Regions from separate parts of the Rossellomorea marisflavi genome, predicted to be linked through region 1. Evidence: riboswitches for the same ligand, from Rfam matches in the RefSeq annotation. Region 1 holds a riboswitch; the other holds the start of a gene.
The links. Region 1 has a riboswitch for glycine ahead of gcvT (glycine cleavage system aminomethyltransferase GcvT). Riboswitches for the same ligand answer to the same signal wherever they lie in the genome.
Positions count from the first base shown of each region.

Region 2: another riboswitch for glycine. It lies ahead of K6T23_RS21735 (amino acid permease); the one in region 1 lies ahead of gcvT (glycine cleavage system aminomethyltransferase GcvT).

Region 1 covers NZ_CP081870.1:2,709,287-2,724,960, forward strand. Annotated here, with positions in the region: gene gcvPB (aminomethyl-transferring glycine dehydrogenase subunit GcvPB) at 160-1,623, opposite strand; gene gcvPA (aminomethyl-transferring glycine dehydrogenase subunit GcvPA) at 1,616-2,962, opposite strand; gene gcvT (glycine cleavage system aminomethyltransferase GcvT) at 2,978-4,081, opposite strand; glycine riboswitch at 4,163-4,241, opposite strand; glycine riboswitch at 4,245-4,335, opposite strand; gene K6T23_RS14225 (DEAD/DEAH box helicase) at 4,508-6,208, shown strand; gene K6T23_RS14230 (YqhG family protein) at 6,177-6,962, shown strand; gene K6T23_RS14235 (YqzE family protein) at 7,271-7,498, opposite strand; gene K6T23_RS14240 (shikimate kinase) at 7,502-8,002, opposite strand; gene K6T23_RS14245 (hypothetical protein) at 8,006-8,362, opposite strand; gene comGF (competence type IV pilus minor pilin ComGF) at 8,352-8,795, opposite strand; gene K6T23_RS14255 (hypothetical protein) at 8,761-9,078, opposite strand; gene comGD (competence type IV pilus minor pilin ComGD) at 9,062-9,493, opposite strand; gene comGC (competence type IV pilus major pilin ComGC) at 9,495-9,815, opposite strand; gene comGB (competence type IV pilus assembly protein ComGB) at 9,836-10,891, opposite strand; gene comGA (competence type IV pilus ATPase ComGA) at 10,842-11,915, opposite strand; gene K6T23_RS14280 (branched-chain amino acid ABC transporter permease) at 12,054-13,049, opposite strand; gene K6T23_RS14285 (branched-chain amino acid ABC transporter permease) at 13,046-13,918, opposite strand; gene K6T23_RS14290 (ABC transporter ATP-binding protein) at 13,941-14,645, opposite strand; gene K6T23_RS14295 (ABC transporter ATP-binding protein) at 14,623-15,396, opposite strand; gene K6T23_RS14300 (substrate-binding domain-containing protein) at 15,458-15,674, opposite strand, start outside.
Region 2 covers NZ_CP081870.1:4,224,525-4,240,198, forward strand. Annotated here, with positions in the region: gene K6T23_RS21715 (PhoX family protein) at 1-86, shown strand, start outside; gene ahpC (alkyl hydroperoxide reductase subunit C) at 494-1,057, shown strand; gene ahpF (alkyl hydroperoxide reductase subunit F) at 1,071-2,597, shown strand; gene K6T23_RS21730 (alkaline phosphatase) at 2,907-4,553, opposite strand; gene K6T23_RS21735 (amino acid permease) at 4,742-6,094, opposite strand; glycine riboswitch at 6,219-6,297, opposite strand; gene K6T23_RS21740 (FTR1 family iron permease) at 6,560-7,249, shown strand; gene K6T23_RS21745 (DUF3899 domain-containing protein) at 7,298-7,669, opposite strand; gene K6T23_RS21750 (peptide ABC transporter substrate-binding protein) at 7,734-9,347, opposite strand; gene K6T23_RS21755 (ABC transporter ATP-binding protein) at 9,369-10,316, opposite strand; gene K6T23_RS21760 (ABC transporter ATP-binding protein) at 10,316-11,332, opposite strand; gene K6T23_RS21765 (ABC transporter permease) at 11,346-12,287, opposite strand; gene K6T23_RS21770 (ABC transporter permease) at 12,289-13,215, opposite strand; gene K6T23_RS21775 (M55 family metallopeptidase) at 13,247-14,095, opposite strand; gene K6T23_RS21780 (Lrp/AsnC family transcriptional regulator) at 14,118-14,609, opposite strand; gene K6T23_RS21785 (amidohydrolase) at 14,761-15,674, shown strand, end outside.

The DNA of each region.
Region 1 (15,674 bases):
GTTGATTGGCGTCCAAGACGTAGACTCCAGCGGGAAGAGTAGCTGATGTGAGACCCCGCAGGCTTGCCGAGGAGGCTCACGGGCTACCCCGCGGAAAACGTAGTCTTGCACGGAAATGTACTTTTTTCGTTTAGTCCAACCTTTTTCTCTTTTCTTGCATTAAACTTCTTTCTGATATCGAAGGACGGGTTTTCGTGCCGCCAAGGTTTCATCCATGCGTTTCACAACCGTCGTGTGAGGAGCTTCCTGGACGATTTCTGGATTTTCTTCCGCTTCCTTCGCGATCTGGATCATAGCATCGATGAATGAATCAAGGGTTTCCTTCGACTCGGTTTCCGTCGGTTCGATCATCATGCACTCTTCTACATTCAATGGGAAGTAGATGGTAGGTGGATGATAGCCGAAGTCGAGGAGGCGCTTCGCGATATCAAGGGTACGCACCCCGAGCTTCTTCTGACGTTTTCCGGAAATCACAAACTCATGCTTGCAATGACGGTCATATGGAAGATCGAAGTGAGGAGCTAGTCTTCTCATCATATAGTTGGCGTTCAGTACGGCATTCTCCGTCACGGCGCGCAGACCATCCGGCCCCATCGTCCTGATATACGTGTAGGCACGCACATTGATCCCGAAGTTCCCGTAGTATGGTTTCACTCTTCCGATACTTTCAGGGCGGTCATAATCGAATACAAAGTCTTCTCCCTTTTTGACGAGGATCGGCTTTGGAAGATAAGGAATCAAATCTTCCTTTACTCCGACAGGACCGCTCCCAGGTCCGCCTCCCCCGTGGGGACCGGTGAACGTTTTATGAAGGTTTAGATGGACAACGTCAAAGCCCATGTCCCCCGGTCTTGCTTTAGAGAGGACCGCATTGAGGTTCGCTCCGTCGTAATAGAGCTTGCCGCCGGCACCGTGGATGATGGAAGCCATCTCGAGGATATTCTCTTCAAAGAGCCCGAGTGTGTTCGGGTTCGTGAGCATCAAGGCCGCTGTATCGTCACCCACCACCCGCTTCAGATCTTCGAGATCAACGAGGCCGTCTTCATTTGACTTGACCGTAACGGTCTCAAAACCAGCAACTGTTGCGCTCGCAGGGTTGGTCCCGTGGGCAGAGTCGGGAACGATGACCTTTGTACGTTGGGTATCGCCATTCGCTTCGTGGAAGGCGCGGATCATCATAAGCCCGGTCCATTCCCCATGAGCTCCCGCAGCCGGCTGGAGGGTCACTTCATCCATCCCGGTGATTTCTTTCAGATGTTCCTGGAGGTCATACATGAGACCAAGTGCCCCTTGTACACTTTCAGGCTCCTGAAGTGGATTGATATGGGCAAATCCATTGAGGCGCGCCACATATTCATTCACCTTTGGATTGTATTTCATCGTACATGACCCAAGCGGGTAGAAGCCGGAGTCGACTCCATGGTTGCGTTTTGAAAGGGCCGTGTAATGACGCATGATATCAAGCTCGGACACTTCAGGCAGATCGGCTTCCTCTGTGCGGATGAATTCGGCCGGAATCAAATCTGAAAGATCTGCCGCAGGAACATCCAATTCAGGGAGGCTGTATCCTACGCGTCCTTCTTTAGTGAGTTCGAAAATAAGAGGCTGATCCTTCTTATGCATGATAATCCCCCAATTCTTTAGCAAATGCATCGATTTCTTCTTTGCTGCGAAGTTCCGTGACGGCAACGAGCATATGGTTGGCGAGCGTTTCGTCCGTAAGACCGAGATCATATCCCCCGATCATCCCTTTTTGAAGGAGATGAAGATTGAGATCCCTGACCGGAGCCTTCAATTTGACGACGAATTCATTGAAGGAAGGTCCTTCGAATGCCACTTCGAGCCCGGCAGCCTTCAGGGCATTTTTGGCATAGTGGGCTTTTTGGATGTTCTGGATCGCCATCTCTTTAACCCCCTGCTTCCCGAGTGCCGTCATGGCAACGGAAGCCGCCAGGGCGTTCAGCGCCTGATTCGAACAAATATTGGACGTCGCTTTATCGCGACGGATATGCTGTTCCCTTGCCTGAAGGGTCAGAACGAACCCGCGGACACCGTCTTCATCCACCGTTTGACCGACAAGACGACCCGGTACCTTTCGCATAAGCTTCTTACTGACGGCAAAATACCCGCAGTGCGGTCCGCCGAATGCGCTAGGGATTCCGAACGGTTGCGCATCTCCGATAACGATATCGGCACCGAATTTGCCCGGTGGTGTGAGTGCTCCGAGTGCAAGAGGGTTGGAAGAGACGACAAACATCGCTTTCGAACCATGGGTGATGGCTTCCATCGCCTGAAGATCCTCGATACGTCCGAAGAAGTTCGGATATTGAACAATCACAGCTGCCACGTCATCTCCGATGAGGTTCTCTAGCCCTTCAAGATCTGTCACCCCATCTTTATGGGGGATTTCTACTACATCGATATACTGACCTTTCGCATAAGAGCGCAGGACATCTTTGGATTCAGGATGAACCGCCGCTGATACGAGCACCTTCTTGCGACGGGTCTGACCGGCTGAAAGCATGGCGGCTTCAGCAAGGGATGTACCTCCGTCATACATGGAAGAGTTGGCTACATCCATCCCTGTCAGCTCACAGATCATGGTCTGGAACTCGAAAATCGCCTGGAGTTCCCCCTGTGAAATCTCCGGTTGATACGGCGTATAGGCCGTATAGAATTCAGAACGTGACAAAACATGATCCACGATGATCGGCATGTAATGATCATACACACCCGCCCCAAGGAAGCTTGCATGACTCCTGAGATCGGCATTTTTAGCTGCCAGGGCCGTCAGTTCCTTGACGAGTTCCGTCTCGGATTTAGCTTTTTTAATGTTATAGTCGCCTTTGAAGCGGACTTCTTCTGGAATATCTTCGAAAAGGGCATCGACGGTGTCGACTCCAATGCTGTCCAACATTTCTCTTTGATCCTGATCTGTCATCGGTAAATAACGATGCTTCATGAACGTCAGTCCTCCCTATTTGCCAGTTCTCTTATAGAATGGTGTCTTCACTACAACGGCTTTCAATTGTTTATTCCGGATCTCTACGATCACTTCAGTGCCGGGCTCGGCAAATTCCTTCTTGATAAGTGCAAGACCGATATTCTTCTTCAGTGTCGGCGACTGGGTACCGGTTGTGACCTCCCCGATCAGCTCTTCCCCTGAAAATACACTGTATCCATGACGAGGGATGCCGCGGTCGATCATTTCGATCCCGACCAGCTTACGAGGTGCCCCTTCTTCCTTTTGTTTGCGAAGGACTTCCTGGCCGATGAACGGGATGTCTTTATTCACCTTCACCGCAAAACCGATTCCCGCTTCGATGGGCGTGATTGTCTTCGACAACTCCTGTCCATAGAGTGCGAGATTCGCTTCGAATCGCAAAGTGTCACGGGCACCAAGGCCACAAGGTACGATTCTTTCCTCTTCACCCGCCTGAAGGATTTCCTTCCACAGCGCCGGTGCGGAATCCGATGCACAGTAGATTTCAAACCCGTCTTCCCCTGTGTAACCCGTTCTTGATACGAGAGCTTCGTGACCACTGATCATGACCTCATCCTGGAACTTGAAGAACCCGATGCTGCCGAGATCTGTCTCGGTTAGCTTCTGGAGGATCTTCTCCGCGAGCGGCCCCTGAATGGCAAGCTGGGCGATTTCGCCTGAACGATTCGTCAGCTCGACCCCTTCGGTTGCATGATGGATGAGCCATTCGTAATCTTTCTCGATATTGGATGCGTTGACCACAAGGAGATAATCGTGATCTTTCCTTTTATAAACGAGAAGGTCATCGACCGTCCCTCCGTCTTCGTAGCACATGGCGGTGTACTGAGCGCCTCCGTCCTTCAATTTGGACAGATCATTGGTCATCATCCGTTGAAGGTACTCAAGGGCACCTTCCCCTTTCACCGTGATCTCACCCATATGGGAGACATCGAAAAGACCTGCACGGCTCCTTACGGCTTCATGCTCGTCTTTGATCCCGGAGAATTGTACGGGCAAGGCCCATCCTCCAAAATCGATCGTCTTTCCTCCATACTCGCGGTAAAGATCGTGTAAAGGCGTTTGCTTCAGTTCTGACATGGCGATTCCCCCTTTAGTGGTTACACTGCATTCTTTTGCATGAAAAAAGGACAGAGAAGCCCCTTTTCAATAAGTGGGCTTCTCTGTCCTGGCACCTGAAAGTTTACCGATTCATACGGCTTTCCCCTTTGGTGGTCCCCATCCGGGACGCTCTCCAGAGTTGCGTCCGACAAGAGTCTTTTTGCCTGAGAGATTCACATCGTGATGCTTGCTCCTTCGGCGCTGCAGACTGCAGTCTCTCCCCTTGTCATCATTCGCCAATATTCCTTGCAATAATTGGTCATACTAAAGATATAAAAGAAATGCAGCAGATGCTAATGTTCGGATTTAGATCATTTTTGTAAGATTGTAAATCTATTTTCATCCTACCATTAATCAATTGTTCCGGGCAATCAATTTTTGCAGAAAAAAAGGAGTTGTTTTTATATGAATGTAGATATCATATTCGATGAGGGATGGGGAGAAAATCTTGAAAGCCTTATCACAAATGACGGGCCATGGGGAAGTTTCGACCTCTACAAACTCGCCGTCGAATTCGAGCACCATCTCGCAATTCCGAACTTTGAGGGGCTTCAGGCACCGAAACATTTGGCAAATGTCACTCCCCTCCCCCATCAGCTCGAAGCTGCGAGGCAGGTGGTGGAGACCATGAACGGAAAAGCGATCCTTGCAGATGAGGTCGGACTCGGAAAAACAATTGAAGCGGGGCTTGTGTTGAAGGAATACATGATCCGTGGACTGGTGAAGAAGGTGCTCATACTCGTGCCGGCGTCCCTGGTATCCCAGTGGTGCTATGAGTTGAATACGAAATTCTTCATCCCTGCCGTCCCCCAAAGGAAAAGTTACGTCTGGGACCAGTGTGATATCGTCGTTTCTTCCATGGATACAGCCAAAAGAAGCCCTCACCGGGAAAAGGTGTATGAACAGGATTATGATCTCGTCATCATCGATGAAGCTCACAAACTGAAGAATCACAAAACGAAAAACTATGAATTTGTGCAGAACCTGAAGAAAAAATTCTGCCTTCTTCTGACGGCTACTCCCATCCAAAACCGAATCGAGGAAATCTTCCATCTTGTTTCCCTCCTGAAGCCCGGGCATCTTGGAAGCGAATCGGGCTTTACCGACCGGTATAAAAATGGGGATCGGTCCCTTGAGGATGACGACCATCTGAAGAACCTGATCAACAAGGTGATGATCAGGAACCGAAGGAATGACACCGGTATCGAATGGACGAAGCGCCATGTAAAAACGGTCCTGATCGACTTCTCACAGGGAGAGAGGGACCTATACGACAGCTTCGATCTTCTGCGCGGCCGCTACGATGACTGGGCCACATCCAGCTCCTTCTCCCTCCTCACCCTGCAGCGGGAAGCATGCTCCAGCCGAGAAGCGGTGTACTTCACGTTAAAGAATATGCTCGCCAAAAAGGAAGATCCTTCAGAGGGATTCAAGCAAGTCATCGGAACGCTCATGCAAAAGGTCGAGAACGTCTCCGTCAACTCCAAGGCAAAGAAAGCCCTGGAGCTGATCCAATCCATCGACGATAAAGTGATCATCTTCACTGAATACCGGGCAACCCAGATGTATCTTCAATGGTTCCTGAAGCAGCATGGTATCACATCGGTTCCTTTCCGGGGCGGGTTCAAGCGCGGGAAAAAGGACTGGATGAGACAATTGTTCCAAAATCACGCCCAGGTTCTCATCGCCACGGAAGCCGGCGGGGAAGGAATCAACCTTCAATTCTGTCATCACGTCATCAATTTCGACCTTCCGTGGAATCCCATGAGACTCGAGCAGCGGATCGGACGGGTGCACCGCCTGGGACAGACCGAGGATGTTCATATTTACAATTTCGCCACGAAAGGAACCGTCGAAGAACATATCCTCACCCTGCTTTATGAAAAAATCAACCTGTTCGAGCGTGTGATCGGCGAACTTGATGACATCCTGACCCGACTCGATTTCAAAGAGTTTGAAGATCACATGACAGATATCTTCGCTTCCTCAAGAACCGAGGGTGAAATGAAGATCAAAATGGAAAATTTGACGAGCATGATTCAATTTGCAGAACAGATGAAGGAGGAGAAGGCCGATGCAGCAGCACGAAATACATCGATTTCTTGAGCGGTATTTTCACGCGAACGGGTGTGAGCTGAAGGCAAGCGGTGATGGCTATATGACCGTCCAGCTCACGATCGAGATGGATAAAGAGCTCATGAATCGCCCATTCTACTGGCATTATCTCGAAAAGACCGGTGGGGAACCGAATCCCATGGCACTAAACCTCATCACCGATCAGGAAAAGGCGCCGGAAGGACTACAGGGGGAGGTCATCCATTTCGGTTCACCCCGACTGCACCAGATCTTCCGTTCCACCCGGAGTCTGGCAGGATATACCCGGCTCTATGAGGACCGTGCGGGGTATGGCCAGCAGCAAATCCCGCTTCATCCGTGGCTCGGCATGAACGTCAAAATCTCCTATCAATCGAATCGCAAGAAGGATACGTTCCGCAGCATCGGCCTCAATCTCATCAACGGCATGATGAAGGAAGGGTTTCACGATGAACTCCTCACCCTCAAGCTGACGCCGAAGATACCGGATCTCTGCTTCACCCTGACCCCGATCATCCGCCCCAAAAGCGGGATCGGACGCATCCAACAGCAACTGCGGGATGAAATCAGCCGGGAGTCGACGGAATGGGCAGAATCAGCCCTTGCCTCATGGAAGGAAGACCGGGAGCTGTTGGACCACTTTTATAAAGAGGTCGAAGAAAAGCCCGAATCCTACTTCCTTGAACAAGCTGCCCTAAAGGATCAATACGAACCGAAGATCGAAATCGAAATCATCAATGGGGGGATCTTTTACCTTCAGCAGTGACACATAAAGAGATTAGGTCAAAACGAAAAAAGGACCATGTAATGACAAACAATAGTAGGACTGATTCCTAGTAACCCTTATGATTTCCGTGCAAGACTTTGCTTTCCGCGGGTAGCTCGTGATCCTCGCGAGCCTGCCCAGCACCACTTTTCCCGCCGGCTCCTTCGTCTTGCACTCCAATCAACCGCTGGAAACAATATAAGCGTAATGGTCATGAAACAAAGTAAAAACCCGAATTATTTTGCCTGATCATCAGCAAATGAATTCGGGTTTTACTATGACTAGAAGATGTTTGTCTCAGCCACTTTTTATTGATTCCTATTTTTTTTGAAAAACAGCCCGACCGCATAGGGAATGATGCCGAACCACCGATACAGGAATGGTTCCTTCCGGGTCTTGCGCTGCTTCCTGATTGTTTTCCGCTCCTGGGGTGATTTGTTATAATGCTGAACCACGGTCTGGGTCAAGAATTTGACGTAGTCATTTACAGACATCCTGCCACCACCTTCACCCATCCAGTATGCCCAGGTTTCCATGCTTTAATTCCTGTCGAGGAGGGAGAGGATCTCGCGTGTGACCGCCTCTTCATCTTTTCCGCCGGTGTTCACCTCATGGGTCCTCGCTTCCTCATAAAGGGGAAGGCGACGACTGAACAGACTCTCTACTTCATGACGGGGATTCTGTGCAAGGGGTCTGTCGTGATCTCCTTCAAGCCGCTCCCACAGGCTTTCGAACGGAGCGGACAGATAGATCACACACCCGCTTTCTCCAAGCAGTTTGCGGTTCTCCTTCCTCTCAACGATCCCTCCTCCCGTCGTGATGATGCACGCTTCTTTCAGCAGCTTTGACAGGACACCCGTTTCGAGATCACGGAAATGCCCTTCGCCGAAACGCTCAAAAATCTCGCGGACAGGCATCCCCTCCTGCTCTACGATGTATTCATCCATGTCCACAACATGAAGGCCGACCTTTTCGGAGAGTATATGCCCGATTGTCGTTTTTCCTACTCCCATAAATCCGATAAGCACAATTGATTCCATAATCTACTTCCAATCCACTATCTTTTTTGTGTCCTTATTATACACGACTACGACCGGAAGAAAAACCTCACCGGGCTGATTCAATCTCACTTCCATTTGCTTGAGGTCACCAGAATCCTCCAGATAGTCCACGCTCATCGTGCCGAAGCTTCCCTTCCGCAGTCCATCGACACCACCTCCTGCTTCCATTTCATAAAGGACGGTCTGGTACAAGCTGATTTTTCGTTCGTACACGTTCTGCATATTGGTCAAGTACCGGTATTTACTCACATAAAGACCTTTTGAAGCGACGGCCACGGTCAAGATGACAGACAAGAACAACAGCGTGAACGGCAAGATGAATCCTTTCTCATTCCCCATAATAAAAGAACTCTCCTTCAAGCTTCTTCCCATCAAGGAATACTCCTTCTATCCTGACACCGCCGTCTATCGCATTGAAACTGAGTCCGGAAAGCTTCTGAAGGACCACTTCATGGCCTTTATCATTCACCCGTCTCCTGATGGAATCCTGATATTTTTCATACGTGACCTTCTCTCCATTCAGAATGAACGAAAACCCTGAATTTGTTACAGTCATCCCTCGGGATTTCCACGTCTCTTGCCTTACACTCTCGTTGAATAATGTCCATTGGTAATACGGAGGCGGGAGCATCTCCTCCCGGACGAGGGAGAAGCCCTTGATCACCAACGGGATGGAAAACGAAATCAGACATACGATAAAGAAGGAAAACAAGGCTTCAAGCAGGGTGAATCCACGCTCATTCCACAGAGCTGCATACTTTCTTGACGTCACCACCCCTCTGCATTTCCACGCAGATCGATGATGCTCCTCCTTCCCAATACCTCGTATAGTCGACACCTCCATAGGATTTCGAGCTCCTTTCATACTTTTTCGTGACCATGGCACGTTCAACCCCCTCCTCCATCCACTTCAACGCTTCCACCTCGGACTGCTTCTCCCTGAGCAGGACGGCCTGGTTCATCAATAGGGGAAGGAAGATGCCGGTGATCAGCAGCAGACAGCTGAATGCCACGAGCATTTCGGGGAAGGAGAATCCATCATTTCTTCTGAACATAATAACGCCCCTGTCCGATTTGAAAGGTCAATTGATACTTGGTCCCGCCACGCGCAAAATTGACGCTGCCGAATCGATTGGTATTTCCGTTCGGATAGAACGTGATATCGTACAACGTGCTGGATTTGATTTCGAAACCTTCCTGGAGTTTTCGATTGAATAACGTTTCATTCAGGACATTTTTCGCGATATAGGACCCATTCTCGGGATAAAAGGTAAGACGGACGGGAATCTGGTAGCGGAACGCATAGCTTTGAACGTAGGCGAGGTCGGATTGAAGCTGGGAGACGAAGACCTCTTCATCCGTTGAAGCCTTCGTCGGACTCACGGAAAACACAACCCATGTCAGCAGGACGCCCGTCATGAATAGGACGAGGAGCACCTCCACAAGGGTGTACCCCTTTTCCTCCCGCATCCTACGAATCGCTTACCTCTACATCACCATTCTGACTGATCGTGATGGCCCTCCCATCGGGACATGCCTTGTACTCATCCTTCAAGTACCCTTCTGTCACAAGATTCTGGATCGTGACTTGCCCCGTATTTCCGTCCATTTTATACGCTTCTACCTGTCCTTCCACCATATTCACAAAGGCCTCACAGCCTTTCGCATTGATGGAACCGCTCTGTTTCGTCACATTCGGGATTGCGATGAACAACAGCACCGAGATGACCAGGAGTACGATCATCATCTCAATGAGGGTGAACCCTCTTTCATCTTTTAATAGGTGTTTCACGTTTATTCCCCTTTCTGAACTCATACTCCCTGCATCATTTGGAACAGGGGCATCATGATTGAAAAGTAAATGGCCATGATGAATAAGCCGACAAAACTGAAGATGACTGGCTGGATATATTTAAGGAGGGCACCGCTCCTCTCTTCGAGTTCCACAAAACACATATCCCCGTAGAGCTGCAATTCTTCCGGCAGCCGTCCGTTCGATTGACCGTGGTGGATGATATAGGCGACCTCCGACTGAAAAAAAGGGATGGCACCTGCACACTCATGGAGGGACATACCCGACTTCAAGCCCTGTATGAGCTCGCCGGATACATATTGAAGGGTCGGTCGGAAGGTTTGTTGTTCAATAATCCTGAGGGATTCGGTGATGGACACACCATTGCTCAGTAGAAATCCGAGTTCCCTTGCAAAGAAGTGGGTGTGGGCAAGTTTGAAGAAGCGGGAAAAGAAAGGGATCTTACTCGTGTGGATGGAAATGGTGACGGGGGAGATCCGGTGACGGAAAAAGAAAAGAATGACCCCCGCTGATAGAAGGACAGCAAGGATTCCCGCGAGCAGGAGGGGGACGGCTTTTACGAACGAGAGTAAAAGCTGCACGCCAGTGGAAGGTTCATAGCCCATGGAGCTATAGAGGGTTTCAAATTTCGGGAAAAGCACATTCCGGAGGAGGACCATCATCATTCCAGCGATGATAATGAGCATCAAGGGATACTGGATGACCCGCTTGAGCCTCTCTTGATTTTTCTGCTTCTGCAGGAGGTAATCCCCTGCACCCATAAGGGTTGCTCCCATCTGCCCGTGGAACTCAGCAAAATAGATCTGGGCGCTCACATGGGTGGGGAGTGAGAGTTCTTTCGTGATGACCTTGGAAACCTGCACGCCTTCCTGCAGGGCATGGAGGATCCGGGTCTTCAAGACCGTGGCAGCAGGATGATCGGGTATGAAAAGGAAGTCCACGGCCTCACTGAACGTATATCCCTTCTCGAGGAGGGAACCCATACGCTTCAGGAACTTTCCCTGCTCATCCCTTTTCTTCATGTATCCATTTCCGATACTCAGATTCCGGAACATATCCGAGGGCCACCCCCTTCCGGATGAGCTGTTTCAGCGTCAGGTATCGATGGTCGACCTTATCACCCTTTGCTTCCATCAGCACATTCTTCAGCTCTTTGCCCGTCAGGATCTCGAAAACCGTAGCCCGGTTGGTCCTCTTCCCTTCAGCGAGGCATTCCCCGAAGCAATCATTTCCGCATACCGGACATTTCAATCGAAGCAGCCTTTGAGCAGAAACCGCCAAAATGGTCTGTTCAATGTCATGCCATTTGATCCCGAGCTCCATGAGCCGGTAGATGGCACCCTTCGCATCCCGCGTATGGACAGATGAGAGGACGAGATGTCCAGTGAGGGCTGCCCTGACGGCAATCTCAGCGGTTTCTTTATCCCGGATCTCCCCGACCATGATGATATCCGGATCATGGCGGAGAATCGCTTTAAGACCGGTCGAATACGTGATGCCTGCCTTTTCATTCACCTGGATTTGGACCATTTCTTCGTGGGCCTTCTCAACAGGATCTTCTAAGGTGATGACGTTGCGGTTGAGGGAAACGGCACAATGGTGGACAAGGGAGTAAAGGGTGGTCGTCTTACCGCTGCCTGTCGGTCCGGTAAATAGAATAAGACCGTGGGAGTGCATGAGCAGGGCGACGAGTTTTTTAGCTGATGACGGATAGAGGGACATATGCTCGATGGGGATTTGATAGCGTTCGGGCAGGATCCGGATGACGAGGCTTTCTTTGAGATGGGTGGTCGGAAGGGTGGATACCCGCAGTGCCAGTGGGATCCGTGAGATGAAATGAGTGTAGGAGCCGCTTTGGGGCTTTCGCTTCTCTGCGATATCCATGGAGGACATGAACTTCAGATGGGCGATGAGGCGCTCGGCCTGGTCTTCGTCGATTGTCTTGAAGGGGACGAGTGTTCCGAGCTTTCTGAACTGAATGAGGTAATCGTTCTTACGGGGGACGAGATGGACATCTGTTGCATGACTGCGAAATGCTTCCGAAATCATCCGTTCGGAGAAGGTTTCGACAGAGTAAATGATGAATCACACCACCTTTCAGTAGTCTTGAAGATATATATACGACAAAAAATCCGAAAATCCTGCAACGCTCTCCCATTTTTTTCGTTTGCTATGATCAATTCGAAAGGCCCCGTCCGATTAGACGGGGCCTTTGGGTCAGGCTGCTTTCTTCACTTCGTCGTTCTTTCTCTCTTTCCTCTTTTTCCCCTTCAGGGACTTCACCACACCTGCCAATCCTTTCGGGAAGCCCAAGAGGACGACGATATAGAGGAAGCCGAGGAAGATCGTCCAGCGCTCGAAGATCGGGTAGACCGATGCCAGCTCCGAGAGATAGTGGCGCAGGAACTCGATGATGCCGGCCCCGATGATGGGACCAATCAGCGTCCCGAGACCGCCGATCATGGTCATGAGCAGGGCATCGAGTGTCACTTCGATGGAGAAGACGCTCACATTGATGAACCGTAGCGAAACCGCATACAGGGCCCCGCTCAATGCGGCCACCATGCCGGACGTGACACTCGCCATAAGCTTGTAATGAAGCGTCTTGAACCCAAGCGCTTCCGTCCTGTACTCATTCTGGGAAATGGCCTTCAGGACCTTCCCCGTCGATGAGGAGGTGAATAACTTCAACAGAATGAAGATGGACGCCATGACGATCAAGGTTACATAATAGAAGCTCATGCGATCTTTGAACACATCTGGCACAGAGAATGTAAAGCCGTCCCCTCCCATGGTCAGCCCCCTCCACTTCTCGGCAAGAACCAAGAACAGCTGAGAAACGGCCAGGGTGAGCATGGCGTAGAAATGGCTCTTTAGACGAAGGGACAGGAGACCGATCACATAGCTCACCGCGGCTGAAAGGGCGATGCCGATCAGTAGTCCGATGATGAAGTTCCCCAGTGTGGCCTCATGATTATTGAACATGAGGGCCACGCTGTAGGCACCCAGGCCGAAGAACATGCAGTGACCGAAGGAAACGATCCCTGTATAGCCAAGAAGGATGTCGAAACTCATGGCGAAGATGGCGAAAATGAAGATCTGCGTGAACATGATGAGCATGCTCCTCGAATCATTGACAAAGGGAAACAGCATCAAGGCCACCAAGCCTGCCATCCCCCCGTAAAGAGGGATGCGATTCGTCATGCTTTTCATACGGCTCCCCCCTTCTCCCCCATGAGTCCGGTGGGCTTCACCAGTAAGACGAAGGCAAGGAGCAGCATGTTAAGGGCAAGGGAAAGGTCTGGAATGTAATAGGCCATAAACGCGCCCAGGACCCCGACGATCAAGGAGGCGAGGGCAGACCCCTGGAGGCTTCCCATCCCTCCGATGATCACGACGATGAATGCAAGGATGGCATACTGCATCCCCATCTCGGCAAATACGACACCTGAATACGGGGCTAGGAGGGCACCGCCCATTGCCGCCATGGCAGATCCGAGAAGGAACACAAATGTAAAGATGGCTTTGACGTTGATCCCCATGGCCTGCACCATTTCCTTATCGATGACCCCGGCCCGGATCATGAGGCCGATCCGCGTTTTACTTAATAAAAGCCAAAGTGCGGCGTACATGATGACTCCCACTACGATTACAAACAACCTGTATTTGATGAGGATCACTCCCCCGTCAAATTGAAAACTTCCCTGCAGCCACTCCGGAAGATTCACTCTTATGGGATTCGGTCCCCATAAGATCTTGATGCTCTCTGTCAGGACAAGCATCCCTCCAAGGGTGATGAGGAGCTGCCTGACATGGTTTCCATAGACCGGCCTGATCAAAAATCGTTCCAATACGAGGCCGAGAACCATTCCGATCAAAATCGCCGCCGCTACCGACAAGAAAAAATTCCCTGTTCCATTGAAAACCCAAGCCCCCATGAATGCTCCCCATACGAAGAGCCCCCCATGGGCAAAATTCAAAACGTCCATCAAGCCGAAGATCAGCGTCAGACCCGCTGCGAGGAGGAAAATCAGCAGTCCCGTCGAGATGCCGTTCACCAATAGATTAATGATTACGTCCATACTTGATCCACTCCCTAAACACCTATGCTATCCCAAGATACTTCCGGCACATCTCACGGTCTTCCACTAGTTCGTTCATCCGGCCGTCATGGACGATCTTCCCGTCATCCATGATATAAAAATAATCCCCGATCCTGCTTGCCATCATGAAGTTCTGTTCCACAAGGAGAATCGTCGTTCTTTCTTTCATCTTCAGGATCGATTCCATCAGCTTTTCCACCATGATCGGGGAAAGCCCCTTACTCGGTTCATCGATCAGGAGGAGACCGTCCCCATTGATGTATGCCCTGGAGATGGCGAGCATCTGCTTCTGCCCTCCTGATAGTAGACCGCTCTTCTTGTGCCAGTATGTCTTCAGGTCCGGGAACAGGTCCAGCATCCATTCTGCCTTTTCCTCAGCCCCTTGGTCCCCTTTCACTTTTGCAAGACTCAAGGTTTCTTCCACCGTCAAGCTGCCGAATATCCCCTGATTCTCAGGAACATAACCGATCCCTTTCTTCGAAATCTGATGGGTCGGGGCGCCTCTCAAGGATTCGTCTTTATAGCGGATCGACCCCGTGCTCTTCGGATTGAATCCCATGATCGAGCGGAGCGTGGTTGTTTTCCCTGCCCCGTTCCGTCCGAACAGGACCGTGATGCTCCCTTCCTTGACTCCAAGGGACACACCCTGCAGGATATGGTACTGACCGAGATAGGTTTGAAGATCATCCACTTTTAATAGATTCATTATGCATCCCTCCAAGATATGCCGTCTGTACACGCTCATCCTTGATGATCGTCCGTGGGTCCCCGCTTGCGAGCAGCTCTCCGTTGAAAAGGACGACCAGCCGATCAGACAGGTGCATCACCATGTCCATCTTGTGTTCGATGAGGACGATGGTATGGTGACCTCCTGCCTTGATCCTGTTGATGACTTCGAGGATTGCCGGGATGTCTTCGATGGAGATCCCGGCAGTCGGCTCATCAAGGAGAAGCAGCTCCGTTTTGAGGGCCAGAAGCATGGCAAGCTCAAGCTTCCGTTTCTCACCATGTGCCAGGTCGATGGCAAGGGCATCACCCTTTTCCTTCAGCATGCAAGTCTCCATCAGCTCTCTTGCTTCCTCTTCCTGCCGTCTTTTCAACCCTGGTTTCGGGAAGATGGAATAGTAATCCTTCCCTGCCGATTGAACACTGAGGCGGATATTTTCAAGTACGGTCAATTCAGGGAAGATGTTAGTGAGCTGAAAGGACCTGCCAATGCCGGCACGCGCTCTCATGGGGATCGATAATCCCGTGACATTCCCGTCTTTGAAGAAAATCTCCCCTCTCGTCGGGCTGATCTGCCCGCTGATCAGATTGAACAGGGTCGTCTTGCCGGCACCATTTGGGCCGATGATCGATACAAGCTTCCCCCTTTCAATCTCCAAGTCTACTTCTTTGATCACATCATGTTCCCCGAATGAAACGGATAGACGGGCCGTGCGTAATATCGTGTCCATTCCGGTACCTCCTTTATGGATAGCATCCAGGGAGGGAAACTCCCTGAATATTCTGATTTTGTTACTTATTACGTACCGGTGGCTCCGTTTCGTTCATATCCAATTCCCTGATGAGGACCGGTACCGGGTGGTCGACCCCTTCTTCCTCTTCAAGCGTGATGGCATAGAGGGATTGAAGTGCCTGATGGTCGTCCGGACGGAACTTCATCTTCCCCTTAGGCGTTTCGAACTCCATTCCTTCCATGGCTTCAATCAATGTCTCTGCTTCGGTATCACCA
Region 2 (15,674 bases), 1.5 Mb from region 1:
ACAGCATCGGAATCCAGGAAACAGGTGGAGTCGGCTATGTATCCGGCCTTCCTTCCAATGAAGGACCACAGCATAAGAAACAATAAACAGAAGAAAATCCGAACGATGATTCAAATCGTTCGGATTTTTTCTCTCTATTCCCAATGGTAAGCATGACTCTATCCCGTTAACCGACAGCGGTAAAGATTCAAGGGTTGGTTGCAAGCAAGCATTCTCAATCATCCCCTGCTAATTTTCAAATTGGCCAGGGACCCTTTCGTTTTGCAGATAAGCGGATTCCCAGATTATACAATCGTATCATTAGAAATCCCGTGCCGTGTAATGCTAAAATATAAAGAGTCATCCCGTATAAAACCCTTCGATTTAGGCAAAATCAGAAGATGGGGAGATTTTTTCACCGGAAGTGCCACTTTTCCTTTGACAAATAACCCAATGTATATAATAATGAGTATTGAATTAGAATTATTACAATTAACCAAGGAGGAATTTCGATATGTCATTAATCGGAACTGAAGTTCTACCATTTACTGCACAAGCTTACCACAAAGGTGATTTCGTAGAGGTCACTGAAGAAAACTTCAAAGGTAAATGGAGCGTAGTCTGCTTCTACCCTGCAGATTTCACATTTGTATGCCCTACTGAACTTGGCGACCTTCAAGATCAATATGCTACGCTTAAAGATTTAGGCGTTGAAGTATACTCCGTTTCTACAGATACACATTTCACTCATAAAGCATGGCACGACCATTCAGATACAATCAACAAAATCGAGTACGTGATGATCGGTGACCCTTCACAAAAAATCTCACGCAACTTCGACGTGTTGGACGAAGAAGAAGGACTTGCTGACCGCGGTACATTCATCATCGATCCAGACGGCGTGATCCAAACAGTTGAAATCAATGCCGGCGGTATCGGACGTGACGCAAGCTCACTCGTAAACAAAATCAAAGCAGCACAATATGTGCGCAAAAACCCAGGTGAAGTTTGCCCGGCTAAATGGGAAGAAGGAAGCGAAACCCTTACACCAGGACTTGACCTAGTAGGTAAAATCTAAGGAGTTCGATTACATGTTGGATGCAAATATCAAAGCACAGCTAGAACAGTATCTTCAAATGTTAGAGAGCGATATTTTGCTCAAGGTAAGTGCTGGAGACGACAAGGTATCGCATGACATGCTTTCATTGGTGGACCAGCTTGCGACCATGTCTCCCCGCATCAAAGTGGAGAACACTGAATTGGAACGCACACCAAGCTTCAGCGTCAATCGCATCGGCGAAGACACCGGCATCACATTTGCCGGCGTCCCGCTGGGGCACGAGTTCACTTCATTGGTCCTTGCTTTGCTGCAAGTGAGCGGCAGGGCACCGAAAGTCGATCAAACCGTGATCGACCAGATCAAAAATGTGAAGGGTGAATACCACTTCGAGTCGTATATCAGCCTCACATGCCACAACTGCCCTGATGTCGTACAAGCCCTGAACATCATGAGTCTCCTCAATGACGGAATCTCTCATACGATGATCGACGGCGCTGCGTTCAAAGACGAAGTCGAAAGCAAAGAAATCATGGCGGTCCCGACTGTATTCCTTAACGGTGAAGAGTTCGGAAGCGGTCGTATGACCCTTGAAGAAATGCTGAACAAAATGGGCAGCGGCCCTGATGCAGCTGAATTCGCCGATAAAGATCCATATGATGTCCTCGTAGTCGGTGGCGGTCCCGCTGGTGCAAGTGCTGCGATCTACGCTGCGCGTAAAGGTATTCGCACCGGACTTGTAGCCGAACGCTTTGGTGGACAGGTGATGGACACCCTCGGCATCGAGAACTTCATCAGCATGACCAAGACGGAAGGTCCGAAACTTGTCGCAAGCCTCGAAGAACACGTGAAAGATTACAACATCGATGTGATGAATCTTCAGCGTGCGAAGAGCCTCGAGAAGAAAGACCTCGTCGAATTGGAACTTGAAAACGGAGCGGTCCTGAAGAGTAAGACCGTCATCCTTTCAACAGGTGCCCGCTGGCGCAACGTCGGCGTCCCTGGCGAAGCAGAATTCAAGAACAAAGGAGTCGCTTATTGCCCTCACTGTGACGGACCATTGTTCGAAGGGAAAGATGTAGCGGTCATCGGCGGAGGAAACTCCGGCGTGGAAGCAGCCATCGACCTTGCAGGGATCGTCAAGCATGTGACTGTCCTTGAATTCATGCCTGAGCTGAAAGCCGATGCTGTACTGCAGGAACGCCTTAACAGCCTTCCGAACGTTACGGTCGTGAAAAACGCACAAACGAAAGAGATCACGGGAACCGATAAGGTGAACGGAATCACTTACATCGATCGTGCGACAGAGGAAGAACATCACGTGGAACTTGCCGGCGTATTCGTTCAAATCGGTCTCGTGCCGAACACGGAATGGCTCGGTGACTCCCTTGAGAAAACACGCATGGGTGAGCTCGTTGTCGATAAGCATGGTGCAACCAGTATGCCTGGTGTCTTCGCTGCCGGAGACTGCACGGACAGTGCCTACAAGCAGATCATCATCTCCATGGGATCAGGTGCAACCGCATCACTTGGTGCGTTTGATTACATGATCCGGAACTAACAACAATAAGGGCTGGGACAAACGTGTTTTAGTCATAGAAAAACCCGAATTAATTGCCGACGATCAGGCAAAATAATTCGGGTTTTTCATTTATTTCATGACCATTACTATTTACTTGTTTCTAGCGGTTGATTGGAGTGCAAGACGAAGACTCCTGCGGGAAGTGTAGCTGATGTGAGACCCCGCAGGCTTGCCGAGGAGGCTCACGGGCTACCCGCGGAAAGCGAAGTCTTGCACGGAAATCATAAGCGGTATAAAGAGCCTATACTGATAGTGTGCGCCAGTTTATTGTGGATTTTGAAAAGGGAGCTATTTCGCTTCCTTCAACGCTTTCTCCGACACATAGAAGTCTTTTCCGTTATACACCGTTACCCCATCGAGGGTCTTCGTTTTAGACTTTTTCTTATCCGTCACCGTGACGATATTCTTATTCGCGGGCACTTCAATTTTCTTCTTATTCTTCTCGGCCACGAATACCGGATTGTTCTCATCCGTTACATCAATACGGGTTTTGTAGCCTTTTTTCTCAAAGGATTCCCTTGCATTGACGAATAATTTGTCCGTTGTCTTCTCCAGGTTCACACCCATGAAATCAGCCATCTTCTTCGGCAGGTCGGTGTTCTCTACCATTCCGTATGGTCTGGACGGTCCATAGGCGTACAGGAATACATCCTCACCCGTGTGCCCGCCTGTGGTGAAGCCAAGGTTCGCACGGCTTGCAAGCATTTTGGAAAGGTCTCCGTTCAGGTTCTTCGATGCCTTCAGGGCTTCAATCTCTTCCTTCGTGAGGTTATCCAGCCCATAGAGAGCGGCGACCTGCTTCATATTCGAGCGATCGGCTTTGAGCTTACCTGTCGCTCCTTCAAGGGTCATGCTCGCCTTTTTCAAAGGATCGATATAAGCTGAAACCGGTGTGCTTGGGTAACTTGCGTTCGTGTTGACATTCCCCATGGTGACCCCGCTGTTCCCGTGATCGGATACGGCAATGACCATGGTGTTGCCATCTTTTTTGGCAAATTCCAGCGCTTCATTGACCGCATCATCGAATGCGAGTACATCCCCGATCATACCGATTGGATCGTTGGCGTGGGCCGCCCAGTCGACCTTGCTTCCCTCTACGAATAGGAAGAATCCTTCTTTATTCTTGGAAAGGGTATCGATCCCTTTCTTCGTCATCTCGGCAAGCGTCGGTTCGTTTTTGCGCGTCTTCTCACGGTCGATATCATACGCCATGGCAGAAGGGGCAAACGCTCCCCAAAGCTTCTTGGAGTTCGACTTCATGAGGTCTTTGCGTGTTTCCACGACGTCATAGCCTTTGGAATCGATCACATCGAGGAGATTTTCCCCATCTTTTCTACCTGCTGGAGTGAGGGATTCCTTCCCACCGCCTAGAACGACATCGATCCCTTGATACACCTGCTGTTCGGCAATGTCATTGTAGTTGCTGCGATGTGGTGCGTGAGAAGAGAAACCGGCCGGAGTGGCGTGCTGGATCTCGGATGTAGAAATGATTCCCGTGGATTTCCCTTTAAGTTTGGCTGCTTCGAGTACATTGGCCACAGGCCGTAATTGGTCTTCCTCTTTGATCTGTTCCACTCCCGGAGAACTGACCACTTTAGGAAGAAGGCCAACGACCTTATCATTGCTTTTGTTCCCTGTTGCAAGAGCGGTGGCTGCGGGTGCTGAATCCGTAATCGCCGACTCTGCTGAATATGTACGGACGCCGCCGATGGCGATCTCATCCATAGCCAAGTCCTCCCCCTTGTACCAACGGGCGAGTGATGTTGCCCCGGCACTTGTCCCATCCATGACCATCATGATCACGTTGGTCGGTTCCTTCTTCTTGTCCTTAGCTTCCACCTCAGTCTTCACTGATCCTGCAAAGCCCAGTGATGAAAAAGCCAGAGCGGCGGCCAATGATAGGCCGGTCACCTTTTTCGTACTCATTCGTCCCATTCCAATCTCCTCCTCTGTCATCCATCTTCATCTCCATACTAGAAGGCTTTTGTAAAAAGGAACAAGTGTATATGTAATTATTTTGTAAATGTGTTTAGCTGACCCAATTCCCCTCGTATTACCTATGGCATAGATTCAGGTTTTACCATTCATAAAACAACCCCGCACAAACGTGTACGGGGTTGTTTTTATGATGAAAGTGAAGCTTTTTGCCTGATCCGATAGACTGCAAACAGGATGACGAACCATAGTGGTGTCAATAACAGTGCCGGCCTTGTCTCATCGGCAAACAGCATAATGACGAGTATCGCAGCGAAAAGCACCAGTACAAGATAATTCACCAACGGGGTGAACGGTGCTTTGAAGCTCGACTTCTCATGGAGGTCAGGACGCTTCCTCCGGTATAAAATATGGCAAACGAGGATGATCCCCCACACCCAGATGAAGCAGATGGCACTGATCGTCGTGACGATCCCAAAGGCTTGATCCGGGATGAGCTTGCTTAGCAACGCACCGACCGATACGACCACCGTGGAGACCAATAGGGCAGAACTGGGGACATGGTTCCGGTTTAATCTTCCCAGTCTGGCCGGCGCCTGTTTACCTTTACTAAGATTGAAAAGAATCCGGCTCGTGGAGAACATTCCACTGTTGCAGGCGGACGCCGCCGATGTGAGAACCACGAAGTTGATGATTCCGGCAGCCACGGGAACCCCGATCAGACCGAATGTTTTCACAAATGGGCTCTCTGCTGCCGTCAGCTCCATCCAAGGATTGATGCACAGCAGAACGATGATAGCCCCTACATAAAAGAAGAGGATACGCAACGGTATCTTATTGATGGCAGAAGGGATATTCTTCTGGGGATTGGACGTTTCCGCCGCCGACACCCCGATGAGTTCCACACCGACGTAGGCGAAGATCACCATCTGCAGGGAGAGAAGGAAGCCACTCATCCCATTGGGGAAGAAGCCGCCATTCTCCCATAAGTTCGTCACGGTCACCGGTCCTGCATCCGTATTGAACCCGATGGCAAGCAGGACCACGCCCACTGCAATGAGGGCGAGGATCGTAATCACCTTGATCAGGGCGAACCAAAATTCCAGTTCACCGAACAGCTTGACCGTCAGAAGATTGAACCCAAGAAGAATGACCAGACAGATCAGGGCCGGAATCCACTGGGGAATGTCAAACCAATAATTCACATACACCCCGACTGCGATCACATCGGCCATTGCCGTCATGATCCAGCAGAACCAATACGTCCAGCCCGTGACAAACGAAGCCCATGACCCGAGATAGTCCTCCGCTATATCGGTGATGGATTGATACCCTGCTTTCGAAAGCAATAGTTCGCCGAGTGCCCTCATGACGAAAAACAGTGCGATTCCAACGAGTAAATACGCAAAGATGATGGAAGGACCCGCCGATTGTATCGCCTTACCGGACCCAAGGAACAGCCCGGTCCCGATCGTACCCCCGATGGCAATCAGCTGTACATGGCGATTGGAAAGATCCCTCTTTAACTCTTGTTGTGCCAAAACAAACTCCTCCTCAACATGTTCCACGTGAAACGAAAATAAAAAAAAGAGATTGGAAGCATCCAATCTCTGAGTCGAAAAGAATATCAAATATAGATCTCCCCTCGTTCGGAAAATCCATACCCGGTACCCTTCTGTCCTTTTGCCTGAGATTGTGAACCCTTCGGCGCCGCTTGAATAGCGGTCTCTCCAGAAGCTGCTCCTGCTGTAGTGTGACCCACAGCGATCGTAGCTTGATATTGTTATGTTTGAATAGTTATATATTGTAGACCCGTTGAATGGATTTGTCAAAGGAAGATCCTCCTTGTGCAGAAGCCACGCAACTGATTCCTCCAGATGATGTCAGTTACTTGGTTGAGCTCTCCAGATCGACCAAATCTTTTTTTATTTTTTGCATTGACAGTGATAATCATTCTCATTATTATAAAGCTTAGAAACGCACTCATACCATACGGGGGAATACATATGTTGGATTCGCTTTTTCTTTCATTTCGTGAAGGCCTGGAAGCGGCCTTGATCATCGGCATTATTTTGGCAACGCTCTCACAGCTGAACCGGAAGCATCTTGCCAAGGTTGTCGGATTCGGTACCATTGCAGGCGTCATCAGCAGTTTGATCCTGGGCTGGGGTCTATTCACGTTTGCACAAAGCATTTCCCATGAAGCAGAAGAAATCATGGAGGCCGTCATGAGGATCGTGGCCGCAGGCTTGATTGCCTACTTCATCCTTTGGCTCCACCGCAATCAGCAGGTTGCCGGCAAAATCAAAGGGCAAACGGAGAAGTCTTCTACATCCAAAATCGGCTTATTCTTATTGGCCTTCCTGTCTGTCATCCGCGAAGGCATGGAGCTTATGGTATTTAATATGACCAAGATCTCAGAAAGCGCCGGTACCGTGGCTCTCGGTAGCATCATCGGAATCGTAGCGGCTGCACTCGTTGCCTATGTGATCTTCAAAACGACGATCAAGCTTAACCTTTCACTGATCTTCAAAGCACTGGGCCTCATCCTCGTCTTCCTTGGCGGAGAAATGTTTGCCGAAGGAATCGTAGAGCTTCTGGAAACGCACTCTGAAGCGATGGAAATCCTATTCCTGGCCGTCTTCATCGTTCCGGCATTGTTTATCCTCCTGAAGGATGATGTAGCGAGATTCTGACGAGCGGCATAACAAAAAGAATCCCATCTCAATCGAGATGGGATCTTTTTATTGCTTGATGATCAGTATTCCAACCGAAATCAGAATGGAGCAAGCCCCCATGATGAATGTACTCTGGGTGATCCGCGTGGAAAGAGTGGATTTGAATGCCTGGAAATCATGATCTCCCTTGATCAGGTCATCCGTTCGCTCCATGGATCGCGACCTCCGGATCATCCGCTCGCCAATGATCTTAAACCCCTCTGCGACAGGTGTCAGGAACCCTGTCTTCATGATCAACGAGCTGACACCCAGGATCAAAAGGCAGAGACCGATCAGAAAGGCAGAGTCGGCTAAATCAGCTTTGGATCCAAGCTTCAACCCGATAGCAGCCACCCATCCGGAAACGGTGACCATCGCAAGACCCATCTTCCATTTCATCAAGAATCCCCCCTTTTTTATCCTTACGCTCTCCATCCACCAAATGACTTGAAAACAGGCTTTGTTATTCCGATACTTTCTCCGCCCACTTCAAGTACGGATAGCGGTTGACCGGATACACAATGTCCTTGAAGTTCTGTGCGGTCATATAGTTGTTGGTATAGTGATAGATCGGGTTGAACGGCAGGTCTTCCATTAGTACTTCTTCTGCCTGATGAAGGAGATCGTAGCGTTTCGCTGTATCCTGCTCCACTTTGGCGTCTGCCATCAGCTTGTCGTACTTATCATTTACCCAGTTTGTTCGGTTGTTCGGGCTGTCTCCGAGGTAGTAGTCAAGGATGACGACCGGATCCACCAGGACCCCGATCCATCCCATACGGGCCATCTGGAAGTTCTTTTGCTGGGTCGTATCAAGATAGGTCTTCCATTCCTGATTGGAAAGCTTGATATCGACGCCAAGGTTCTTCTTGTACATGGACTGGACGGCTTCTGCGATCTTCTTGTGGTTCTCGGATGTGTTATACGTGAGGGTCACAGCCGGCAGCTCGCTCCAGCCTTCCTCTTTCATGCCTTCTTCCAAGAGCTTTTTCGCTTCTTCGGCATTCGATTCGAAATAGGCTCCGCCCTGTTCACGGAAGTCGCCATCGCCTGTATCCACCCCGCCTGGTACAAAGGCATAAGCAGGTGTTTCACCGGCTTTCGTGACGTTTTTGGTGAGGGACTCGCGGTCAACGGCTAAAGTGAACGCACGACGGATTTTTTCATTGGTAAACGGTTCCTTGTCGACATTGAACATGTACATATATGTTCCGAAGTATGGCACTTCACTATATTCCTTGGAGTCCTTCTCCTGGGCTACCACATCAGATGGAAGGGTCTGGATCAAATCCAATTCCTTTGTCTTGAACATCTGATAGTAGGTGGTAGCATCATTGACCATCTTGTAGGTGACTTTATCAAGATTGACGACTTTGTTATCCCAGTATTCCTTATTCTTCTCAATGACCACTTCACTATCATGCTTCCAGTTCGTGAGCTTGAACGGCCCGTTGCTCACATACGTGTCTGCGCCTGCCGCCCAGTTTTTATTTTCTTCGACCGTATCCTTCTTCACAGGATAGAACGTCCACATGGTCAATAGTTCATCGAAGTAGCTGAGGGGAGCTTCGAGGTCCACAACAAGCGTTTTTTCATCTTTCGCTGTTACGCCTACATCTTCCACTTTTCCTTTGCCTTTGTTATAATCCTCGGCGCCTTTTAGGTAATAAAGGTAGAATGCGAACGAACTTCCTGTATCAGGGTTCAGCACACGTTTCCATGCATATTCGAAATCTTCTGCCGTGACATTGCTGCCGTCGGACCATTTGGCATCGTCACGGATCGTGAAGGTATAGGTTTTCCCATCTTCTGATACATCGGCCTTACTTGCCGTTCCAAGGACCGGTTTTCCTTCTTTGTCCTTCGTATACAGTCCTTCGAATACATGATCCATCACCCATCCGGATGTGGTATCGGTGGCAAGAGCCGGGTCGAGATCAGGCGGCTCACTCATGGCATTGACCGTAATTTCCTGTGCCACCTTTCCATCGGCTCCGCTTCCTGACTCCTTACTGCTGCATCCTGCGGCCACAAGGGCGAGGGATGTGACCAAAAGCAAACTCTGTGTCCATTTTTTCATCGGGGTTCCTCCTTCAATCATTTAATATAGATGACACGCTGTCCAGTGGTTCGTTTCTACTTCTTTCCACTCCGGTACCTGCTGTGCGCAAATCTCCGTCGCATAGGGGCAACGGGTCCTGAACCGGCAGCCGCTCGGCGGGTTCACAGGGCTCGGGGGATCCCCTTCAATGACAATCTTCTCTCTTTTCGCTGCAGTGGGATTCGCAACGGGGATGGCTGAAAGCAGAGCTTTCGTATACGGGTGAAGAGGGTTGCGAAACAGTTCATCACTGTCTGCAAGCTCCATCATCCGACCGAGATACATGACTCCGATACGGTCGCTGATATGCTTCACCATTCCCAGATCATGGGCAATGAAGAGATAGGTGAGCTCCTCTTCCTGCTTCAGATCCTCCAAGAGGTTGATCACCTGGGCCTGGATGGAAACATCGAGGGCGGAAATCGGTTCATCGGCGACGATGAATTTCGGTTCCACCGCCAGGGCGCGGGCAATCCCGATCCGCTGACGTTGTCCACCACTGAATTCATGGGGGTATCGCTTGGCGTGCTCCGGCTTCAAGCCGACCTTTTCAAGGAGCTCATACACCCTTTCCTGTCGGGCTTTTCCCCTTGCCAATCGATGAGCATCAATTCCTTCAGCAATGATATCCCCTACCCTCATGCGGGGGTTCAGGGATGCGTGGGGATCCTGAAAGATCACCTGGATCTCCCGGTTGGCCCGCTTCTTCTCTTTCTTATCGAGTTTGGTCATATCGCGACCGTTATAATGAATCGTTCCTGACGTCGGCCCCTCTAAACCTACGATCGTCTTCCCGAGGGTGGACTTCCCGCTTCCACTTTCCCCGACGAGTCCAAACGTTTCACCTTTCTTGATCTGGATGGAGATATCATCGACCGATTTGACGACGGCTCCTTTTCCGATCGGATAATGCTTCTTCAGCTTGTCTACTTCTATGATGTGGGTCATCACTCTTCCCTCCCTGCGCTGACAAGTTCCGTGAGTGCCGGGGTCCTTGGATCGTTCAGCCAGCACTTCGCTTCGTGACCTTCCCCGATGGCAAAGGCAGGCGGCATCTCTTCGACACATACTTCCATGGCGTACTTGCAGCGGGGAGCAAACGGACATCCCTTCGGCGGAGAGAATAGGTCAGGCGGTGTACCTTCAATCGGGACAAGTCGCTCCTTTTCTGCTGCCTCAATATCCGGGATCGACTCCAGCAGCCCCCAGGTGTAGGGATGCTTCGGACGATGGAACAGCTCTTCGACAGTGGCCGTCTCTACGATCAGCCCACCGTACATGACGGCTACACGCTCGGCCGTTTCGGCCACGACGCCGAGATCATGGGTGATGAGGATGATCGACGTACCCATCTCATCCTTCAGTCCCTTCATAAGATCAAGAACCTGGGCCTGGATGGTCACATCAAGGGCCGTGGTCGGTTCATCGGCAATCAGGATTTCAGGATGACAGGCAAGGGCGATGGCAATCATGATCCGCTGCCTCATCCCACCGCTGAATTCGTGGGGATACTGTTCGTAGCGTTCGGAAGGGTTCGGGATCCCGACCTTCCTGATCATCTCGACAGCCCGCTTCTTCGCTTCATCCCGTTTGACGCTCTGATGGGTGATGATGCTTTCTTCGATCTGCTTCCCGACCTTCATCGTCGGATTCAGGGACGTCATGGGATCCTGGAAGACCATGCTGATCCTGGATCCTTTGACCTTCTGCATCTCCCGTTTGGAAAGCTTCAGGAGGTCCCTCCCGTCAAACAACACTTCTCCTTGCTTAATCCGTCCCGGAGGGGTTGGGATGAGCCCCATGACGGCTTGCACCGTCACACTCTTCCCGCTTCCGCTCTCCCCGACGATGGCGAGGATCTCTCCTTTATTCACATGGAAGGATACGTCCCGTACTGCCTGGACCTCGCCTCCGTATGTTTTAAAACCGACTTCCAGATGGTTGACTTCAAGTAGACGTTCCATCCTGTTCACCTCCTTATTTATTCGATTTAGGATCCAGTGCGTCTTGAAGACCGTCGCCAAACGCATTGAATGCGAACATGGTGAGGGAAATCATCAAGCCTGGGAAGAATAGACGCCACCACTGGCCGCTTAGGATGACACCAAGTGAATCATTTGCCATTGTCCCCCAGCTGGCAAAAGGAGCCTGGACACCGAGTCCAAGGAAGCTCAGGAACGATTCGGCAAAAATGGCCTGTGGGATCGTGAACGTCAAGTTGACGATGATGATCCCGGCTGTGTTCGGGATCAGATGCCGCCAGATGATCTTCGAATGGGAGGTGCCCAGTTTTTCTGCCGCGAGTACATATTCCTGCGACTTCAGCTGCAGGATCTGTCCCCGGATGATCCTCGCCATCCCTACCCAGCCCGTGACGGAAAGGGCAATGATGATGGACGTGATGCCTGGTTCCATGATGACCATGAGGAGGATGACGATGAGCAGATAAGGGATTCCGTATAAGATCTCCACGATCCGCATCAGGATGCTGTCGATGCGGTCACCGACCTTGCCGCGGCCTGCCATGTAGCCGGAAATCCCGCCTATGGTCACACCGAGGATGATATCAATGGCAGCAGCAATGAGACCGATGGTAAGGGAGACTCGCGCTCCGTACCAGGTTCGTGACCACACATCCCGTCCGAGGTCATCCGTACCGAACCAGTGATCCCCGTTCGGCGCAATATTCGTTTTCTCAAGATCCTGCCCTGCTGGGTCATACGGTACAAGATGGGGTCCGAAGATACCTAATAGAATGATGACGAATAGCAGTGATAGCCCCAAAATGGACATCTTGTTCTTGATCACATTCAGGAGCATTTCCTTCCATACGCCCATGCTTGGGCGTTCGGCTGCTTCCTGTTCTGTTTTGTTGGCTAATGGACGGAATAGGGAGTCGTCGACTCGTTTGGCTTCCATGTTACTCCCCTCCACTCGTAAGTTTTATTCTCGGGTCGATGAATCGGTAGGAAATGTCGATCAAGAACAGGGTAACCACCAAAAGGGTGCTGAAGAAAATCGTCGTCCCCATGATGACGGGATAATCCCTGTTGAAGATGCTGTCGACGAAGTAGCGGCCGATACCCGGTATGGCAAAAATCTTCTCGATGACGAAGGTACCGGTGATCAAGGCGACGAACAGCGGTCCGATGAAGGAAATCACGGGAAGGATGGCATTCCGGATCCCGTGCCTGATGACAAGCTTGGTCGTCGATAACCCTTTGGCATCGGCGGTCCGGATGTAGTTCTGGTTCAGCACCTCGAGCATGCTTGAGCGCATGAAGCGTGCGATGACGGCGAGTGGTGTCGCAGCCAGGGCCAGTGACGGGAGGATGGAGTGCTGCCATGTTCCCCAAGAAGCGACGGGGAAAATACCCCATTCTACTGCGAAATACTTAATCAGGAGCGGCGCCAGGATGAAGCTCGGAACCGATATCCCGATGATGGCGACGAACATGGACAGATAATCCAGTGCCCGATTATGATGGAGCGCAGCCACAATGCCGAGCAGCAGACCGAACGCCAAGGCGATGACAAGCGCCTGCAGTCCCAAGAGGGCCGATGCCGGTGCTCCTTCTGCAATGATCGTATTGACCGAACGCGTCTCCGACTGGATGGAAATGCCGAGGTCAAAAGTGGCCAAGTCCTTCATATATAGAAGATACTGAACGGCAATCGGCTCATCGAGATTGTATTTCGCCCGCATATTCTGCAGCACTTCAGGCGGCAGGACATCGGCATCCGAAGCAAACGGATCCCCCGGGATCATCTTCATGATCAGGAACGTCAAGCTGGCAATGACCCAGATGGTCATCAGCATGGTGAACAATCGTTTAACTATGTACATCCACTCACCTCCAAGGTTTTTTTGTTCTGTATCAGGCGTTCACACTGCCGAGCACACCATTGGTCGCCGACATGGCAATGATCACACATCCCCACATATGCTTGTACGCCGTAACCATATCATCACAGGTGAAACGGATGCTCCTCGGCCCGGTCAGTTCCACCGTCGGAAGCGTCGTAGTCATCATCGCCTGCTGTGATCCCTTCAGTACAAGGTCGAAGGTGACGGGCCCCTCGGTTTGCAGTGGTACGCCCTGTTTGGTTTCTTTCACGGCTTCTTCCGCTTTTTCCCGGATTTCCTTCCGTGCCACTTCAGGGTGGAGAAGCTCGGCTGCGAATCGGTCCACGGCACGTTTTGTGACGGCTGCTTTCACTGAAGGCAACGTTTCCTTCACTTCAGCGACGTACGCATCGTCACCCGAGATGAAGATGGCCGGTACTCCGAAGCTTCCTGCCACGAGAGAATTCATCTCTGTTTCCCCGACAACCTGTCCATTGATCTTCATTTCGTTTACACAAATGCCGGCAAGGGTGTGACTGATGACCGCCCGTTCCGATCCCGCTTCACGACCGTGATGGCCGACGAACATGATGCCGTCGAAGCTTTCATCCAGTCCCTCGAGCTGACACATGACGCGGTTGTTGCCGGATACGAGAGTGGCACGGGGATCCAGTTCTTCAATCAATAGATTCGACATATTCCCGTGCCCATCGGCTACGACAACGGCCGTTGCCCCGCCGTTATATGCTCCTTCAATGGCCGCATTCACATCGGCGGTCATCAGGTGCCGGAAGCGCTGATATTCAGAAGGCGTCTTCAGCTGCTGATTGGTTGCCACTCCTGATATTCCTTCCATGTCTGCAGAGATAAAGATTTTCATAGGAAACCCTCATTTCATTTTTTTATAAGTATTCAAACGTATTCTTATAGTTTTCGAGCTGGATGATGGTGTTGTAGGAAATGACCCCTTCGATCTTATCCAGCTTGAAGATGAAATCCCTGATGTCTTCCTGATTCTGGACGTTGATCTGGATCAGGAGGGGATACTCCCCGGAAGTGATTGTAATATAGCGTACCTCCCGGATCTGGCTGAGGGAGTTTTTCACCTTCTCGATCATCCCCTGTCCCACCTTCAGCTGTATAATCGCGCCTGCCTTTAACCCCAAGGCAATCGGATTGACGACACCAACGACTTCAATGATTTCGTTTTGCACAAGATTTTTATACCTGAGCCGGATGGTCTTTTCTGTTACTTCCAGTTCATTTGCTATTTCAGAAAAGGGAATTCTCCCATCCCTCGATAGCATTTTGATAATTCCACGATCTAATTCATCGATCTGATAGTCCACTTGCTTCCCTACTCCCCGAACGTATTTCTCAAACTTATTACCCATATCAGTACACAATCTGAAATTAACGAACATTTACAATACTAAATTTTTCAATTACTATCGTTATAAGGAAATTTTGAGTATAGAGGGTATTATATAAAATTAATTTTCAGAAAGCAATGATAATTCTGGATAATAGGAGGGAATTTATTTCATGATAGCTTTAACGAACGTAACAGGTGTAGATGGGACGGGGAGAGAACTGAAAGATTCGATCATTCTTATTAAAGAGGGGAAGTTCGTATCGGTGGATGCGGATTCCGTACCAGAAGGATATGAAGTAATTGATGCCGCGGGCAAGTATTTCACACCGGGGTTGATTGACGTGCACACCCATCTCGGGGTCCACGAAGAGGGACTTGGAAAGGAAGGGCAGGATTTCAACGAAACGAGCTCCGCCACCACCCCGGGAGTCAGGGCGATTGATGGGATCAATCCAAAGGACCGAGGATTTGAAGACGCAAGACGGGCAGGGGTAACCACGGTTCAGGTTATGCCGGGAAGCGCCAATGTGATCGGCGGGGAAATGTGCGTACTGAAGACGGTGGGGGACATCGTCGATGAGATGGTCATCCGGAATCCATCGGGTCTGAAAGCAGCTACGGGAGAAAATCCGAAGCGATTCCACGGGGAAAAGGGCCGGATGCCTACGACGCGTATGGGCGTGGCCGGCCTCCTGCGAAAGAAGTTCATCGAGGCGCAGAACTATAAGAAGAAAGTATCATCAGGGGAAACCGGCCGCGATGTGGAGCTCGAGCCTATTGTCAAAGTGCTGGATAAAGAGATCCCACTGCGGGTCCACGCACACCGCGCCGATGATATCGTGACGGTGCTGAGACTGAAAAGGGAGTTCGACTTCGATGTGACGATCGAACACTGTACGGAAGGTCACCAGATCGCCCCGTTCATCGCGAAGCACGATGTTCGCGTATCCGTTGGACCAACCATGACGCCACGTTCAAAAGTAGAGCTCTCCGATAAGGGATGGAACACACTCCTCGCCCTTGCCGAAGCAGACGTACCGTTCTCGATTACGACCGATCACCCTGTCATTTCCATCGAGCACCT